DNA from 3 places in the Rhodococcus sp. NPDC078407 genome. Region 3 is predicted to be linked to each of the others. Evidence: riboswitches for the same ligand, from Rfam matches in the RefSeq annotation. Region 3 holds a riboswitch; each other region holds the start of a gene.

Region 1 (4,524 bases), on a different contig from region 3:
CTCGGCTGACCCGACATGGTCATCGGTGTCGGGTGTCTGCGGCCCGGACGGTCGACCGGTCGACGCGCGATGGTTGATGCTCGAAGACGGCCGGGCGGTGATCGAGTTGGCGGAGTCCTCGGGCATCGCGATGATGCAGTCGCTGAATGCATTGGCTGCGACGACGCGCGGACTCGGTGAGGTCATTCGAGGCTGCGGTTCGGATCGCATCTCGGTAGCTCTCGGGGGCTCGGCCTCCACCGACGGCGGACTGGGAGTGTTTCGTGCGCTTGGTGTTCGGGTGCTGGACGAATCGGGCCTGGACGTTCCGGAGGGCGGCGCCGGTCTGCTGGCCGCCCGGTCGGTGGATGCGTCGGGCCTCGCGGGAGTGCCGTCCGACATCGAATTGCTGACCGATACGCGTGCGGTGTTGTTCGGACCCGACGGTGCCGCGCACGTCTTCGGGCCACAGAAGGGCGCGTCGGCCGCCGACATCGAGATGCTGGACGGGGCATTGCACTGCTGGGCCGAGTTGCTCGCCGAGGCCGGCTTGCCGGCCGACCCGTTCATGCCGGGGACCGGCGCTGCCGGCGGAGTCGGATTCGGTCTGTGCGCGCTGGGGGCTCGTGTATCCGGCGGGGCGGAACGGGTGTCGGAGCTGACAGGACTGTCGGCTGCTGTACCTGCAGCGGACCTCGTGGTGACGGGTGAGGGCAAGTTCGACCGCACGTCGCTGACGGGCAAACTCGTCGGACATGTGGTCCAGATATGCTCGGACGCTTCGGTTCCGGTGGCCGTTGTCGCCGGGTCGGTGGATACGGACGTCGAGGTGCGGAAAGTGTCGCTGACGGACCTTGCCGGCAGTGTGGAGGCAGCCATGGCGGATCCACGACGGTGGCTGGTCGACGCTGGACGGCGCTTGGCGAATGACGTTCGTTAGCGAGGGACACCGAGAACGCCGTCGGAATCGCGGGCATGTCCTTACCGAAGTCGTCAGGTCCATTCTGCAACAGTGCCGGCATTCGGGCATGCAGGAGTCGTGCGGGAGGGCCGAATTCGCTTCAGGCTGAAAGATCTTGGCGGTCGATCTTCGAGCTTCTATGCCGTCGTGCGCAACGCCCACGCCCGAGCGAGTGCAAAGGTTGCCGCGAGTACGCACAGCACCGCCACGATCACCGCGACAAAGTTCGATACCGTCGTGGAAAATCCGAGAATCCAGGCAATCCCCATTCCGGCGAGGGTTGCGAGGACACCGCCGATCGGAAGAAGGCAGCCACAACCTTGGTCGTTCGAGACGACAACGGATCGTGAGTTGCCCTGAGCAGCAGCCGGACCGAGGCGACTCCGAGCACGTAAGCCAACACTGCGGTGCCTGCATAGATCGGGAGCAAGTAGTCGGGTGATACGCCCGAACTCGAACCGGAGAAGCTCGTGCCGACCAGAATCAGCACGGGCGTCATCCCCAGAGTCACTCCGACCAGACCGGCAACGACGACGAGCCCTACGCGCCGAGAGGGTTCGACGATGAATCGATAGCCACACAGGTGCAGCACCAGCCCTGCGAACATGCCGATCACCGCGCCGGTCGACGCGGCGACGACGGGTCGCACCCACGGCCCCAGCGTGGTGTCGGGTCCATAGAACGATTCGCCGGAGACGTACGCCGAGTACCCCGAAGTTCCCGTCACTGCGTGACCCAGGACCGCGATCACAGCGCCGAGCAAAGCAAAACAAGTTCCCTGTTTGATCACGCGTCAATGATGACGGATGTCCGATGTACGTCGAGAACCTTTGCCGGAGTGTTGCCGGTGCACCTGTAGGTTGCTGATCTCGTTGGGAATTGATCGAGCTACTGCGTCGATCCACAGGATTGTCCAAGCCGTACCCCTCGGCTATTGTCGAGGAAGGTTCAAGAGCGATAGCCGTAGGTACCTGGCCGGCTGTCCGGCAACCCCGTCTCCATCGACAGGGTGCCCCAGGGGAAGAACCGGCGCATCTCGCGACCGCGGGTGCGCAAGTCGATGGAGGGTCGCACCTCCAGGACGAGGTGAACAATGTCTGCAGATGACGGACTTGCAGCAGCACAAGCCAAGTGGGAACCCATTCCGCCGGAGCGTCGTCGTGCCTGGTGCCAGACGCTGCTGAGCTATCCGCCGATATGGTTCGGGGTGTTCCCGATGCTCGAGACTCGAAGGCTGGTGCTCGAAGGAAGGTACGCCAATGCCGAAGCTTGGATCGACCTTGCGAAACGTGCTGAAGCAGTGGGCTTCACGCCGCAGACGTGGATGATATTCCGACAGAGTCTCGAGCCCGCGTACCTGAAGGATCGCTTCCCATTCCACCCCGCGAACATGCCGAAGCGGCGCGGGAACGGCGGTGTCGAGACTGTGGTGGTCGATCCTGAGGACTTTTCCGAGTGGCCATGGCTGTTCGAGGCGGGGTACCGCGCGGGCGAGGCGACCTGGCAGGCGCTGGCTCGCTGAGTCACCCGAGCACAGACAGAACCGGTTCGGCGGCAGCGCTTATGCGTCCTCCCCGATGTCCTCGAGCCACAAGCTCGGGCGCTCGGCGAGCATGCGTTCCATCAGTTCCGCGCATTCGACGTTGTCGACGACGTCGACCTGCACGCCGTGCTCGCGTAGCAAGCTCTCCGATGTCTCGAACGAGCGGTTCTCACCGACGACGATCCGAGGAATCTCGTACAGCAGAGCGGTTCCCGCGCACATGAAGCATGGAGACAACGTGGTGTAGAGCACCGACTTTCGGTACACCGACGCCGGAAGCCGCCCCGCTCGCTCGATGCAGTCGGTTTCTCCATGACGGATTGCGCTGTTCATCTGGACTCGGCGGTTCCGACCGACCGCAAGAACTTCGCCATCGTGAACGAGTGCCGCGCCAATGGGAACCGCGCCTTCCTCCCAACCGATCCTCGCCTGTTCGAGTGCAAGTGCGAGAAAGTGCTGGTCTCCGCGCAATGGACTGTTCACATGCTCTCCTCGGTGTTCGGCAACAGCGTATGCAATTCGTGTCCTCGAATGGACCTGGGCGTCCCGTATAGCAAGCGGTACCGAGAATGCGATCGGGATCGGATGTCGGCGCGGCCATGAGCATCGCGTCCCGACGTCAGCCGAAGGCGATGCGAAGCCCGACGCTTGCGGTGGCCCCACCGGCGCTGAGGATGAAGTTGTGCCGTCCTTCGTCGCGGAACACCATCTGCATCGGTAGGAACCAGAACCGATTCTCCCCGGTGAAGCCGGCACCGGGGATCTGAAGGCCACGTTGATTCACGATGTGTTCGCCGTTCGCGTCGAGCACCTCGAGTGTCGCGGGAAAGTCCTTACCGATGTCGTCAGGTCCCGTCTGCAACAGCGCGACCAGGCGGCATTCGAGCATGCGGGTGTCGCGGGGAACCGTGCAGGTATCCCAGACCCCGCCGAGGACATCGAGCATGTCTTCGCTAACCCGTGCGTACTCCGCGAAAAACAACCCGGTGATGATCATCGGCTGGTGTCATCCGTTTCGTAGTAGGGAAGTGATGTCATCGCATCCAGAACGGCCGGGCGAAAAGGTTGCGGCACTGTGTACTTGCCGTCGCAGACCAACCACCCGTCGGCAATGAAATGCTCCAGCATGCCGCGAAGTATCAACGCCTCGATGTGTTCGTACAGATCCCCGGCACCGACCGGGCCGACTGCCGGCAGCCGCGTCCGCGGGGTGCTCGTCATCGCGGCGAGAACGATCTGTCCGGCAACGACATCGACGGCCGGGGACGGACGGAGGGGATCCTTGCTGAAGAAGTGACGACCGATGACGTGCGAAAGTGCCGTTCGGTGAGCGGCCAGGGAGCTGTCAAGTGAGTGGGCGAACCCGTGCGAATGCGGACCGGGAACGGCTGTGGTGGAGGTCAACTCGATCAAACCGGCCGCCTTCGCCGCATCCCACAGTGTCATCAACCCTGGGATCTCGAGCATCGATCTCGACCTCGATGCACGCCCATCCAACTCCACGCCGACGGCGTTCGCCAGCTCGCGAACCGACCCTGGCCGCGGAACCCCCTGCCGGTGATCGGTCGTGATGTACCGAGCCAGCCGAGGAGCGAGCGAAGCTGCGCAATCGGCTTCGATGCGGTCAGCGCTGCCAACTCTTCGCTGGCGTCTGGCGTTGCGGGCTCGATGCCGTGGGGCATCAACCGTTCGACCGAAGACTCGGCTGTCGGCTCGACGTCGTCGGCCAAGTCCGCGGTGGTGGCACGAGATCCCCGGCGACCGAACAGTGGGACCACTTCGGCGAGGTCGCGACCTGTGCGGTGGGGAGTCACACGCACATCTTATGGAAGACGCGGGGGCTCGCGCTGGTATCCACCTTTCCCGACCGTCACGTTTATGCTGGCCGCGATGGACGACAACGATGCTTACGACGAGCTCGATACCGCAGCTCTCGATGTCTTGCGGGAGCTCGGTCCGCTGAGCACCGAGGGCTGGGCGATTGCCATGTCCGACCGAGGATTCGGACGCCGGCGCGATATGTACGAACTCGTCGACACTG
Region 2 (4,524 bases), on a different contig from region 3:
CTCGGCCGCGGCAAGCCCGACCCCGAATTTCTCGCGACCGGGCCGGTCGACCTGGCGGCCCTGGAGAACGGCGCCTACGTCTCGGCGTGTTCCAACATGTTCTACAGCTCCCCCAACAATCTCCTGTTCCCCGGTCCCCCACGGTCGATGGGTGAGGGCTGGGAGACCTCCCGTCGACGCAACGACGCAAACGACTGGGTTCAGGTGCAGCTCGCCGGCAGCGGACTCGTCCGCCTCGCCGAGCTCGACACCACCTGCTTCCTCGGCAACGCACCGGGTGCCGCGTCGTTGCGGGGACGACTCGGCGACGGCGAGTGGATCGAACTACTACCGCGCACGACGCTGCAGCCCGACACCCGCCATCGCTTCGTACTCGACCACGAGACGCCGGTCTCGGAGGTGCGGATGGACATCTTCCCAGACGGGGGAATGGCGCGATTGAGACTCTTCGGTGATCTGGCGGGAGTGGAGCCTGCGGAATGACCAGATAAGGCGGGAGTGGAGCCTGCGGAATGACCAGATAAGCAAGCATCTGCGTAAATGGGACTGGGGCAATAGGGTTGGTTCATGACTCGGCTACTTCATCCGAATGCAGCCCATGTTGCCGACACCCTGATTTCAAGGGGCCATCACGGGGTGATCGTGAACAGTCCGGAGGGCACCCACACCGCCGCCGATGCCGCAGCGGCACTGGGCGTCGATGTGGGCGCGATCGTGAAGTCCATGGTGTTTCTACTCGACGACGAGCCCGTCCTGCTGTTGGTGTCGGGAGCCCACAATGTCCATCTGACGCACACCGGTGAGCGCCTCGGTGGCACGTTGGCCCGCGCCGATCTCGCTACGGCCAAGCATGCCACCGGGCAACCGATCGGCGGCATCGCTCCGGTGGGCCATCCCACCAATCTCGATACGTTCGTAGATCAAGATCTGGCCGGGTACACCGAGGTGTGGGCTGCCGCGGGCCACATCAACACGATCTTCCGGTCGTCGTACACCGAGCTGCTGCGGATCACCGCCGGCCTGGCGATCGATGTGACCTGACCCCGGCGCGCGAACCCTCAGGATGCGAGCGTGGGAGCTACGCGTGAGGTTCCGAGAGTCTCGTCGACTGCGTCGATGTCGAACCGAGTGCCGCGCGATCCCAACAGCGGAAGAACCCCGGAGCTCAGGAACGTCGACTGCCGATCCGCATCGTCATGGACCTGCAACGTGACGCCGTCGGCCACGTCGGCGGCGGTGACGTCGGAGATCAGACTGGCCAGCCCCGACGGTGTGCCGACGTAGCGAATGCTCGCCGGACTGCTCGGCGCATCCAGCGCGGCGAATTCTCGACGAGCCGTTCGGGCATCTGCGGAGATGTGAATCTCGAGGTCGAGAAATACTGCCGTGCCGTCGGCGGATTCGCCGCGTTCGACGGCCTCGGCTCGCAGCCGCGCGCGTTGCTGCTGCGCTTCCCGCAGGTCGGAAGCCTGAATTCGTACGATTTCCGTGGTCGGTGCGACGGTCAGTTCGGACCAGAGCGCCCCGAATTCGACGGCGACGCGAGTGTGGTTGTGCGACATGAGTGGTCCTAGTTCTGGAAGTCGGAGAACGCATTCGGTCGGAGCGGAGCCGAAATCGAACACGAACCGGACGCAGTGCGGCACAGATCCACGTATCTGTTGCACCAGTGGCGGTTGCCCGTCCACACGACACTCACGGTCATGACGCCATGCTAACTGTCTGCCGGCGTGCATGGTGATCCAACCCCGGCCGCGCCGTCCGCCAGTTCAGGGAAGGGTCGCGGGTCGGGTACCGGGTTCCACCAGCCGACGATCTCTTCGTAATGCCAGTTCGGTCCGGACTCGACCAGGGCGGCCACGGCGCCGACCAGTCGATCCACATCGGCCGAGGAGCTGCCGAGGCCGATGCTGGCTCGAACCGCGCCATCCGCATGGCCCAGCCGCCTCAACAGCGGATGGGCGCAGAACTTTCCGTCCCGGACGCCGATACCGTGCTCGGCGGACAGGTACGCGGCCACCTCACCGGGATCGCGTCCGGCCACGATGAAGGTGACGATGCCGACGCTGTCGGGTGCGTCGGCCCACACCTGAAGCTGTTCGACGCCGTCCAGTGCGGCCAGCCCGTCGCGCAAGCGGGACGACAGATCGCGCTCGTGCGCCTGCAACTCGGCGTCGTCGAAGCGGGCGATGGCCTCGCAGGCGGCAGCGAGAGCGGCAACTCCGAGCACGTTGGGGGTGCCGGCCTCGTGCCGCTGCGGTGCTGGTGCCCAGTCGGTGCGGTCGATGCTCACGCTGCGCACCGCGCCGCCGCCGGCCAGATGCGGTTCGCCGACGTCGAGCCAATCACGCGCCCCCACAAGCACTCCCGCACCGAAGGGGGCGTAGAGCTTGTGTCCGGAGAAGGCGAGGTAGTCCACGCCCAGTGCGGCCATGTCGACGCGGCGATGCGGAACCAGCTGGGCACCGTCCACCGCGATTCGCGCCCCGTACCGATGCGCCAGCGCTGCGAGTTCAGCAATGGGCAGTACCTCACCGGTGACGTTCGAGGCACCTGTGATCGCCAGCAGCGCAGCGGGTTTCGCAGCGAGTTCGGATTCGAGACGAACGATCGTTTCGGCCAGGGTCGACGCAGCCACCACCACTCGTCGATCACGCCACGGGAGCAGATTGGCGTGGTGTTCGATATCGAGTACCACGGTCTCACCAGGCACGCAGGAGGCCAACAGGTTCAGCGAGTCGGTGGTGTTGCGCGTGAACACCACTACCGAATCCTGCTGCGCACCAATGAAACTCGCAACGGTCACCCGAACCTTCTCGTACGCAGCCGTGCACACCCGTGAGGCGTAGCCGGCACCGCGATGCACGCTCGAGTAGAACGGCAGCAGTTCCGCGATCCGGTCGGTCACCGCGACCAGCGCGGGGGCGCTCGCCGCGTAATCGAAGTTAGCGTACGTGCAGGAGCCGCCCTGCACCAGCGGTACCTGCAGATCCGTGCCCGAAACAGGGGCAAAAGGAGCACAGGGTCGGGAAAGTACAGATGTCATGACAGATGAAGCCCTCACGTCCGAGGGACCCGCAACCGAGGCGATTCGATGAACGAGTCCGCGCTTGCCGCACCGGTTCTCCGGCGTCGGCCTGGTCGTCACCCGGAGCACCCCACCGCGGAGGAGGGTTGCCGACCAGCGAGCCGGGGCTTGATGCTGGCACTCGTGACCGTGGCCAAGACATTGGCAAACTCGCTGCGGTTTTGTCAAGCCGGGACTCGAACGGACACAGCAGTAGGATTTCCGCGGTGGGAAGTCGCGCTCGTTCACCTGCTGGCAAACAGAACGTGAGATAACCAACGGCGCTGCTGCTCCCCCAGCACTAGAGAGTCATCTACTAACGAACGAGAAGGACGCCCGGTTGTCTGTGCATCAAGAGAACGATCTGCCGGGTTCGAGCGTGGGCATCGCACCTGCACCGGCAGCGTTCCTTCGCTCGTCGCTCGCCCCTCCCGCTCGGACGCTCATCGACATCATCCGCGACACCGCCCATCGCTTCCCCGATGCCCCCGCCATCGACGACGGTGCCGTGTCGGTCAGCTACTCGGAGTTGCTGGACGACATCGCCGAGGGCGCGCAGTGGCTCGCCAATGCCGGTGTTCGGCGCGGCGACCGCGTCGGAATCCGCATGCCGTCGGGTTCGTTCTCGCTCTATGTCGCCATTCTGTCCATTCTCGAGGTCGGTGCCGCATACGTTCCGGTCGACGCGGACGACCCCGAGGAGCGAGCCGAGTTGGTCTTCGGCGAGGCGAAGGTGACGGCGATCATCACTGCGGGCGGTATCGCCGCCGGTACTGCGCCCAGGCAGGACGCTGCCGGGCGCGATACCGGGCCACCCACCGTGGACGACGACGCCTGGGTCATCTTCACCTCCGGTTCGACGGGCACACCCAAGGGCGTCGCGGTCAGTCATCGCAACGCGGCGGCGTTCGTCGACGCCGAGGCGCGCATGTTCCTGCAGCAGGATCCGTTGGGCCCGGGCGACCGCGTGCTCGCCGGTCTCTCGGTGGCATTCGACGCGTCGTGCGAGGAGATGTGGCTGGCGTGGCGGCACGGTGCGTGTCTGGTGCCCGCGCCGCGTTCGCTGGTGCGGTCCGGCTTCGATCTCGGTCCGTGGCTCGTCTCCCGAGATATCAGCGTCGTGTCGACGGTGCCTACACTGGCGTCGCTGTGGCCTGCCGTGGCGCTGGAAGCGGTGCGGCTGTTGATCTTCGGCGGCGAAGCATGCCCGCCCGAGCTGGCCGAGCGGCTTGCCGTCGAAGGCCGGGAAGTCTGGAACACCTACGGCCCCACCGAGGCGACGGTCGTCGCGTGCGCGTCGATCATGGACGGCAAGGGCCCTGTTCGCATCGGATTACCCCTGGACGGTTGGGATTTGGCGGTGGTCGACGCCTCGGGCACTCCGGTGGGGGTCGGTGAGGTAGGCGAACTCGTCATCGGTGGCGTGGGCCTGGCCCGGTATCTCGATCCGGCCAAGG
Region 3 (4,524 bases):
ACCGCCCGGCCCGAACAGCAGCGGTGTCAGCGCCGTCCGAGGCGGGCGAGTTCCATGGTCTCGGCCAGCAGTTTCGCCACCGAATCGGCTTCGGTCAAAAAGCCGTCGTGGCCGTCGCGGGACTGAATCACTTCGAGTCCGCGGCAGTGGGGAAGTCCACGGGCAATCTCTTTCTGCAACCGCAGTGGGTAGAGACGATCCGAATCGACTCCGCCCACTATGGTCGGAACCGGCACCGACGCAAGAGCTTCGGTCACGCCGCCGCGGCCCCGGCCCACGTCGTGTCGGTTCATTGCCTCGGTGAGTAGCACATACGTCGCCGCATCGAATCGGTTGACCAACTTCGCAGCCTGGTGCTCGAGGTAGCTCTGTACCGAATATCTCCCGCCGGCCCACGGATTTTCGTCCTGCTGTGGGGAGTTGTCGAACCGAATGTCGAGTTCGCTCTCGGTGCGGTACGTCAGATGCGCGATGCGTCGCGCGATACCCAATCCGGCAGTCGGAGACGTTCCGGTGTCGTGGTAGTTGCCACCGAGCCAACCCGGATCCGCCTTGATCGCAGCGATCTGTGTGGTCTGCGTTCCGATCTGGTCGGCTGTGGCCCGGGCTCCGACGGCCAGAACCAAAGCCGCTGCCACTCGATCGGGATGACTGACGATCCATTCGAGAGTCCGCATGCCGCCCATGGAGCCACCGACAACGGCGGCGAAGCGCTCGATACCGAGGGCATCGGCGACTGCCACCTCCGCCGCGATCTGATCGCGGATGGAGATGTCCGGGAACGTCGAGCCATACGGCGTGCCGTCGGGCGAAATGCTGCTCGGTCCGGTGGTGCCGCCGCACCCGCCGAGCACGTTGGTTGCCACGACGCACCATTCATCGGTGTCGATGGGGCAGCCGGGACCGATCATTCCGTTCCACCATCCCGGCAGGGCGTGATCGGCGTCCGGCGGGCCGGACACGTGAGAGTCCCCGGTCAGGGCATGTTCGACGAGTACGACGTTGCTGCGGTCGGTAGCGAGTTCGCCCCACCGCTGCACCGCGACGGTCACCTGGGGGATTCGCGCACCGTTCTCGAGATCGAGACCACCGATGTCGATGGTGCCCAACCGCCCGTCCGGAGACGGGAGTACCGCCTCCGGACGAACGCCTGTGTCGCAGCTGTGGCTCAAGATGCCGCCGCGCTGAATCCGACCTCGAGATCGGCGATGATGTCGTCGATGCCTTCGATCCCCACGGCCAGGCGAACCAGACCAGGCGTCACTCCCGACGCCGCCTGCTCCTCGGGGGTCAGCTGGGAATGGGTGGTGGACGCGGGGTGGATGACGAGTGAGCGCACGTCTCCGATGTTAGCTACGTGGCTGTGCAGAGTGAGCGCGTTGACGAACTTCTTGCCCGCGTCCACTCCGCCCTTCAACTCGAACGCGACGATGGCACCTTGCCCCTTGGGCAACAACTCCTGGCCGCGCTGGTACCACGGCGACGATTCGAGTCCGGCGTAGTTGACCGAGAGGATGTCGTCGCGACCGGCGAGGAACTCGGCAACCTTCTGGGCATTCGCCACGTGTCGCTCGATCCGAAGGCTCAACGTCTCGATGCCCTGGCTGATGAGGAAGGCGTTGAACGGCGAGACCGCCGCGCCGATGTCACGCAACAACTGCACACGTGCCTTCAATGCGAATGCGGGAGCACCGAGATCGGCGAACACGACGCCGTGGTAGCTCGGATCGGCGGTGGTGAAGTTGGGGTGACGGCCCTGCGTCCAATCGAAAGTGCCGCCGTCGACGATGACGCCCGCGATGGCCGTTCCGTGTCCGCCGAGGTACTTCGTCGCGGAATGCACCACGATGTCGGCCCCGTGCTTCAACGGCTGCAGCAGGTACGGCGTCGCCACGGTGTTGTCCACGATCAGCGGAATGCCGTTCTCGTGGGCCACTGCCGAGATCCCCGGGATGTCGAGGATGTCGTTCTTCGGGTTCGAGATCGACTCGCCGTAGAACGCCTTGGTCGACGGAGTGATGGCGGCACGCCACTGCTCGAGATCATCGGGATCGTCGACGAACGAGACGGTGATACCCAACTTGGGGAGCGTGTAGTGGAACAGGTTGTACGTGCCGCCGTAGAGCCGCGGGCTCGACACGATGTGGTCGCCGGCCTCGGCGAGGTTGAGAATTGCGAACGTCTCGGCGGCCTGGCCCGACGCGAGCAACAGCGCTGCGACGCCGCCTTCGAGTGCAGCGATGCGCTGCTCGACGACGTCCTGGGTGGGGTTGATGATGCGGGTGTAGATATTGCCCGGCTCGGCGAGACCGAACAACGCGGCCGCGTGATCGGTGTTGTCGAACGTGTACGAGGTGGTCTGGTAGATCGGCAGTGCGCGAGCGTTGGTGGTGCCGTCCGGGGTCTGTCCCGAGTGAACCTGCTTGGTTTCGAAGCTCCAATTGTCCGAAGGATCGGTGAACGAATCCTCGGTGGGTGCTCCGGTGGCGTCGACGATGTCGGGGGTCGAATCGGTCATGGCTGGTGATACTCCGTTTTCTGAGGCGACGCTGCCTGAGACAAAACTGTCCGAGACAAGTCTGTTCGAGACGAATCGAATGTCGAATGTTGCTCGAGAAGTCGAGCGCTACGGGGCGTATCGGTACAGCGACACATGAGAGAACCTCCTGACAGGCCTCGACCCCGGGAGGTCGAAGTTTCAGTGGGTCCGCTTCCTGCGGACCCGCGCTTGTCGATTCGGCACTCGGCGTGCCGAACCGGCCTGGTCGTTCACCCGGGGCACCCCACCGCGGTTGGAGGGTTGCCGGCCAGCAAGCCGGGGCTCGATGCTGGCACTCATGACCTGGCGAATATCTTAGCGGGTGCGTACGTGCCGAAGGAACAAGGGCTCGTAGGGCGTCCGGCCGTGCTCGAGCAGATGCTCGGGTGAGGACAATCACCGCACTGTGGCTCGATTACTGGTGCCCAGAGGGAAGACAATGAATGGACTGGCCGTTGCTCTTTGTCGGTTGCGCTTCTGAATCGATTCGGCGAGCCGCCGATGCTCGTCGCTCACATCTCCGATCGAAACGAAGGTAGTACCGCTGTGACTGTCACCGATTCCGCTCTTTCTCGTGTCAGCGCTGTGCGCGGCAGGGTGTCGAGTGGCCTGAGCGTCAGTCATCGACCCCACTCGACTCGCCGCAAACTCGCGATGCTGGCCCTGTCCATCGGCGGATTCGGCATCGGCACCACGGAATTCGCGTCGATGGGCTTGCTGCCGGACATCGCCACCACGATGGGAATCTCCGAGCCCTCAGCGGGGCACATGATCTCTGCGTACGCGCTCGGGGTCGTGGTGGGCGCTCCCACCATTGCTGCTTTGGCTGCGCGCGTTCCCCGGCGAATGTTGCTGCTGGTGCTGATGGTGGCCTTCACCCTGGGCAACCTCGGAACAGTGTTCGCGCCCAGTTTCGACGAGCTCGTCGCCTCACGATTCGTCGCGGGCCTACCGCACGGTGCGTACTTCGGAGTGGCCGCACTGGTGGCCGCACACCTCGCCGAACCGGGTAAACGAGCCAAAGCCGTCGCGATGGTGATGATGGGTCTCTCGGTCGCCAACGTCGTCGGGGTACCGGTGGCAACCTGGATCGGGCAGGCGCTCGGTTGGCGCAGTGCATTCGCTCTCGTGGCTGTGATCGGTGCTCTCACCGTCGCGGCGCTGGCCGTGTGGATGCCGCGGTTGGATGCAATGCCGACCACCAGCCCCATCACCGAGCTCGGTGCACTGCGCCGCAGCCAGGTGTGGATGACGCTGTTCGTGGGAATCGTCGGGTTCGGTGGCATGTTCGCGGTGTACACCTACATCGCATCGACGCTGACCGACGTCGCCGGTCTCGCTCGTGCACTCGTTCCGGTCGCCCTGATGATCTACGGCCTGGGCATGGTCACCGGCAATTACGCCGGTGGCTGGCTGGCCGACCGGTACCAGCTCAAGGGCACCTTCGTCGGTCTGGCCGCAACGGCCGTGTTCTTGGCGATGTTCGTAGCAGCAGCGCACAATCCGATCACTGCACTGCTCCTGGTCTTCCTGATCGGCGCAGCCGGCTCCTCGGTGGTCCCCGGCTTGCAGACGCGGTTGATGGACGTGGCCGAGGACGCCCAGACGCTGGCAGCATCGCTGAACCACGCTGCATTCAACCTGGCCAACGCCATCGGTGCGGCCGTCGGTGGTGCCGTGATCGCCGCCGGCTTCGGCTACACGGCACCCGCCGCCGTCGGCTCGGGCCTGGCGGTGGCCGGTCTCGGTGTGCTGGCCACCGCCATGTGGATGGACAGGCGCACGGCCGTCGAGCGGTAGCGCCCGGTCCCTCCTAACCGGTGATCGTCGCCGCCGTTCCGTCCAGTGCTTCGGTCAGGGCCGGGGTGAGCTTGTCGATGACGTACGGCAAGCTCAGCACGCTGGTGAAGTAGATTGCACCGGCCGTCACCCCGTCTGTGAAGACGAGATTGCCGTCCTGCACCGGCTCCAGCGCGTTGTACACC

The links. A riboswitch is a leader RNA that binds a small molecule or an ion and turns the genes downstream of it on or off. The one in region 3 is predicted to bind S-adenosylmethionine.
Region 1: it holds a riboswitch for S-adenosylmethionine, as region 3 does, so the genes downstream of both, ACIGGF_RS16200 (mandelate racemase/muconate lactonizing protein) here and ACIGGF_RS15125 (bifunctional o-acetylhomoserine/o-acetylserine sulfhydrylase) in region 3, are expected to answer to the same signal.
Region 2: it holds a riboswitch for S-adenosylmethionine, as region 3 does, so the genes downstream of both, ACIGGF_RS15355 (aminotransferase class V-fold PLP-dependent enzyme) here and ACIGGF_RS15125 (bifunctional o-acetylhomoserine/o-acetylserine sulfhydrylase) in region 3, are expected to answer to the same signal.

Annotation. Positions count from the first base shown of each region.
Region 1 covers NZ_JBITUQ010000015.1:59,263-63,786, forward strand. Annotated here, with positions in the region: gene ACIGGF_RS16190 (glycerate kinase) at 1-919, shown strand, start outside; gene ACIGGF_RS16195 (hypothetical protein) at 1,152-1,667, opposite strand; SAM riboswitch class IV at 1,887-2,005, shown strand; gene ACIGGF_RS16200 (mandelate racemase/muconate lactonizing protein) at 2,034-2,462, shown strand; gene ACIGGF_RS16205 (nucleoside deaminase) at 2,502-2,966, opposite strand; gene ACIGGF_RS16210 (DUF6941 family protein) at 3,103-3,480, opposite strand; gene ACIGGF_RS16215 (hypothetical protein) at 3,477-3,950, opposite strand; gene ACIGGF_RS16220 (hypothetical protein) at 3,929-4,297, opposite strand; gene ACIGGF_RS16225 (SEC-C metal-binding domain-containing protein) at 4,374-4,524, shown strand, end outside.
Region 2 covers NZ_JBITUQ010000014.1:11,198-15,721, forward strand. Annotated here, with positions in the region: gene alc (allantoicase) at 1-483, shown strand, start outside; gene ACIGGF_RS15345 (YbaK/EbsC family protein) at 568-1,041, shown strand; gene ACIGGF_RS15350 (hypothetical protein) at 1,059-1,562, opposite strand; gene ACIGGF_RS15355 (aminotransferase class V-fold PLP-dependent enzyme) at 1,715-3,046, opposite strand; SAM riboswitch class IV at 3,102-3,217, opposite strand; gene ACIGGF_RS15360 (Pls/PosA family non-ribosomal peptide synthetase) at 3,414-4,524, shown strand, end outside.
Region 3 covers NZ_JBITUQ010000013.1:109,403-113,926, forward strand. Annotated here, with positions in the region: gene ACIGGF_RS15120 (homoserine O-acetyltransferase) at 27-1,172, opposite strand; gene ACIGGF_RS15125 (bifunctional o-acetylhomoserine/o-acetylserine sulfhydrylase) at 1,169-2,518, opposite strand; SAM riboswitch class IV at 2,720-2,843, opposite strand; gene ACIGGF_RS15130 (MFS transporter) at 3,194-4,339, shown strand; gene ACIGGF_RS15135 (ABC transporter substrate-binding protein) at 4,353-4,524, opposite strand, start outside.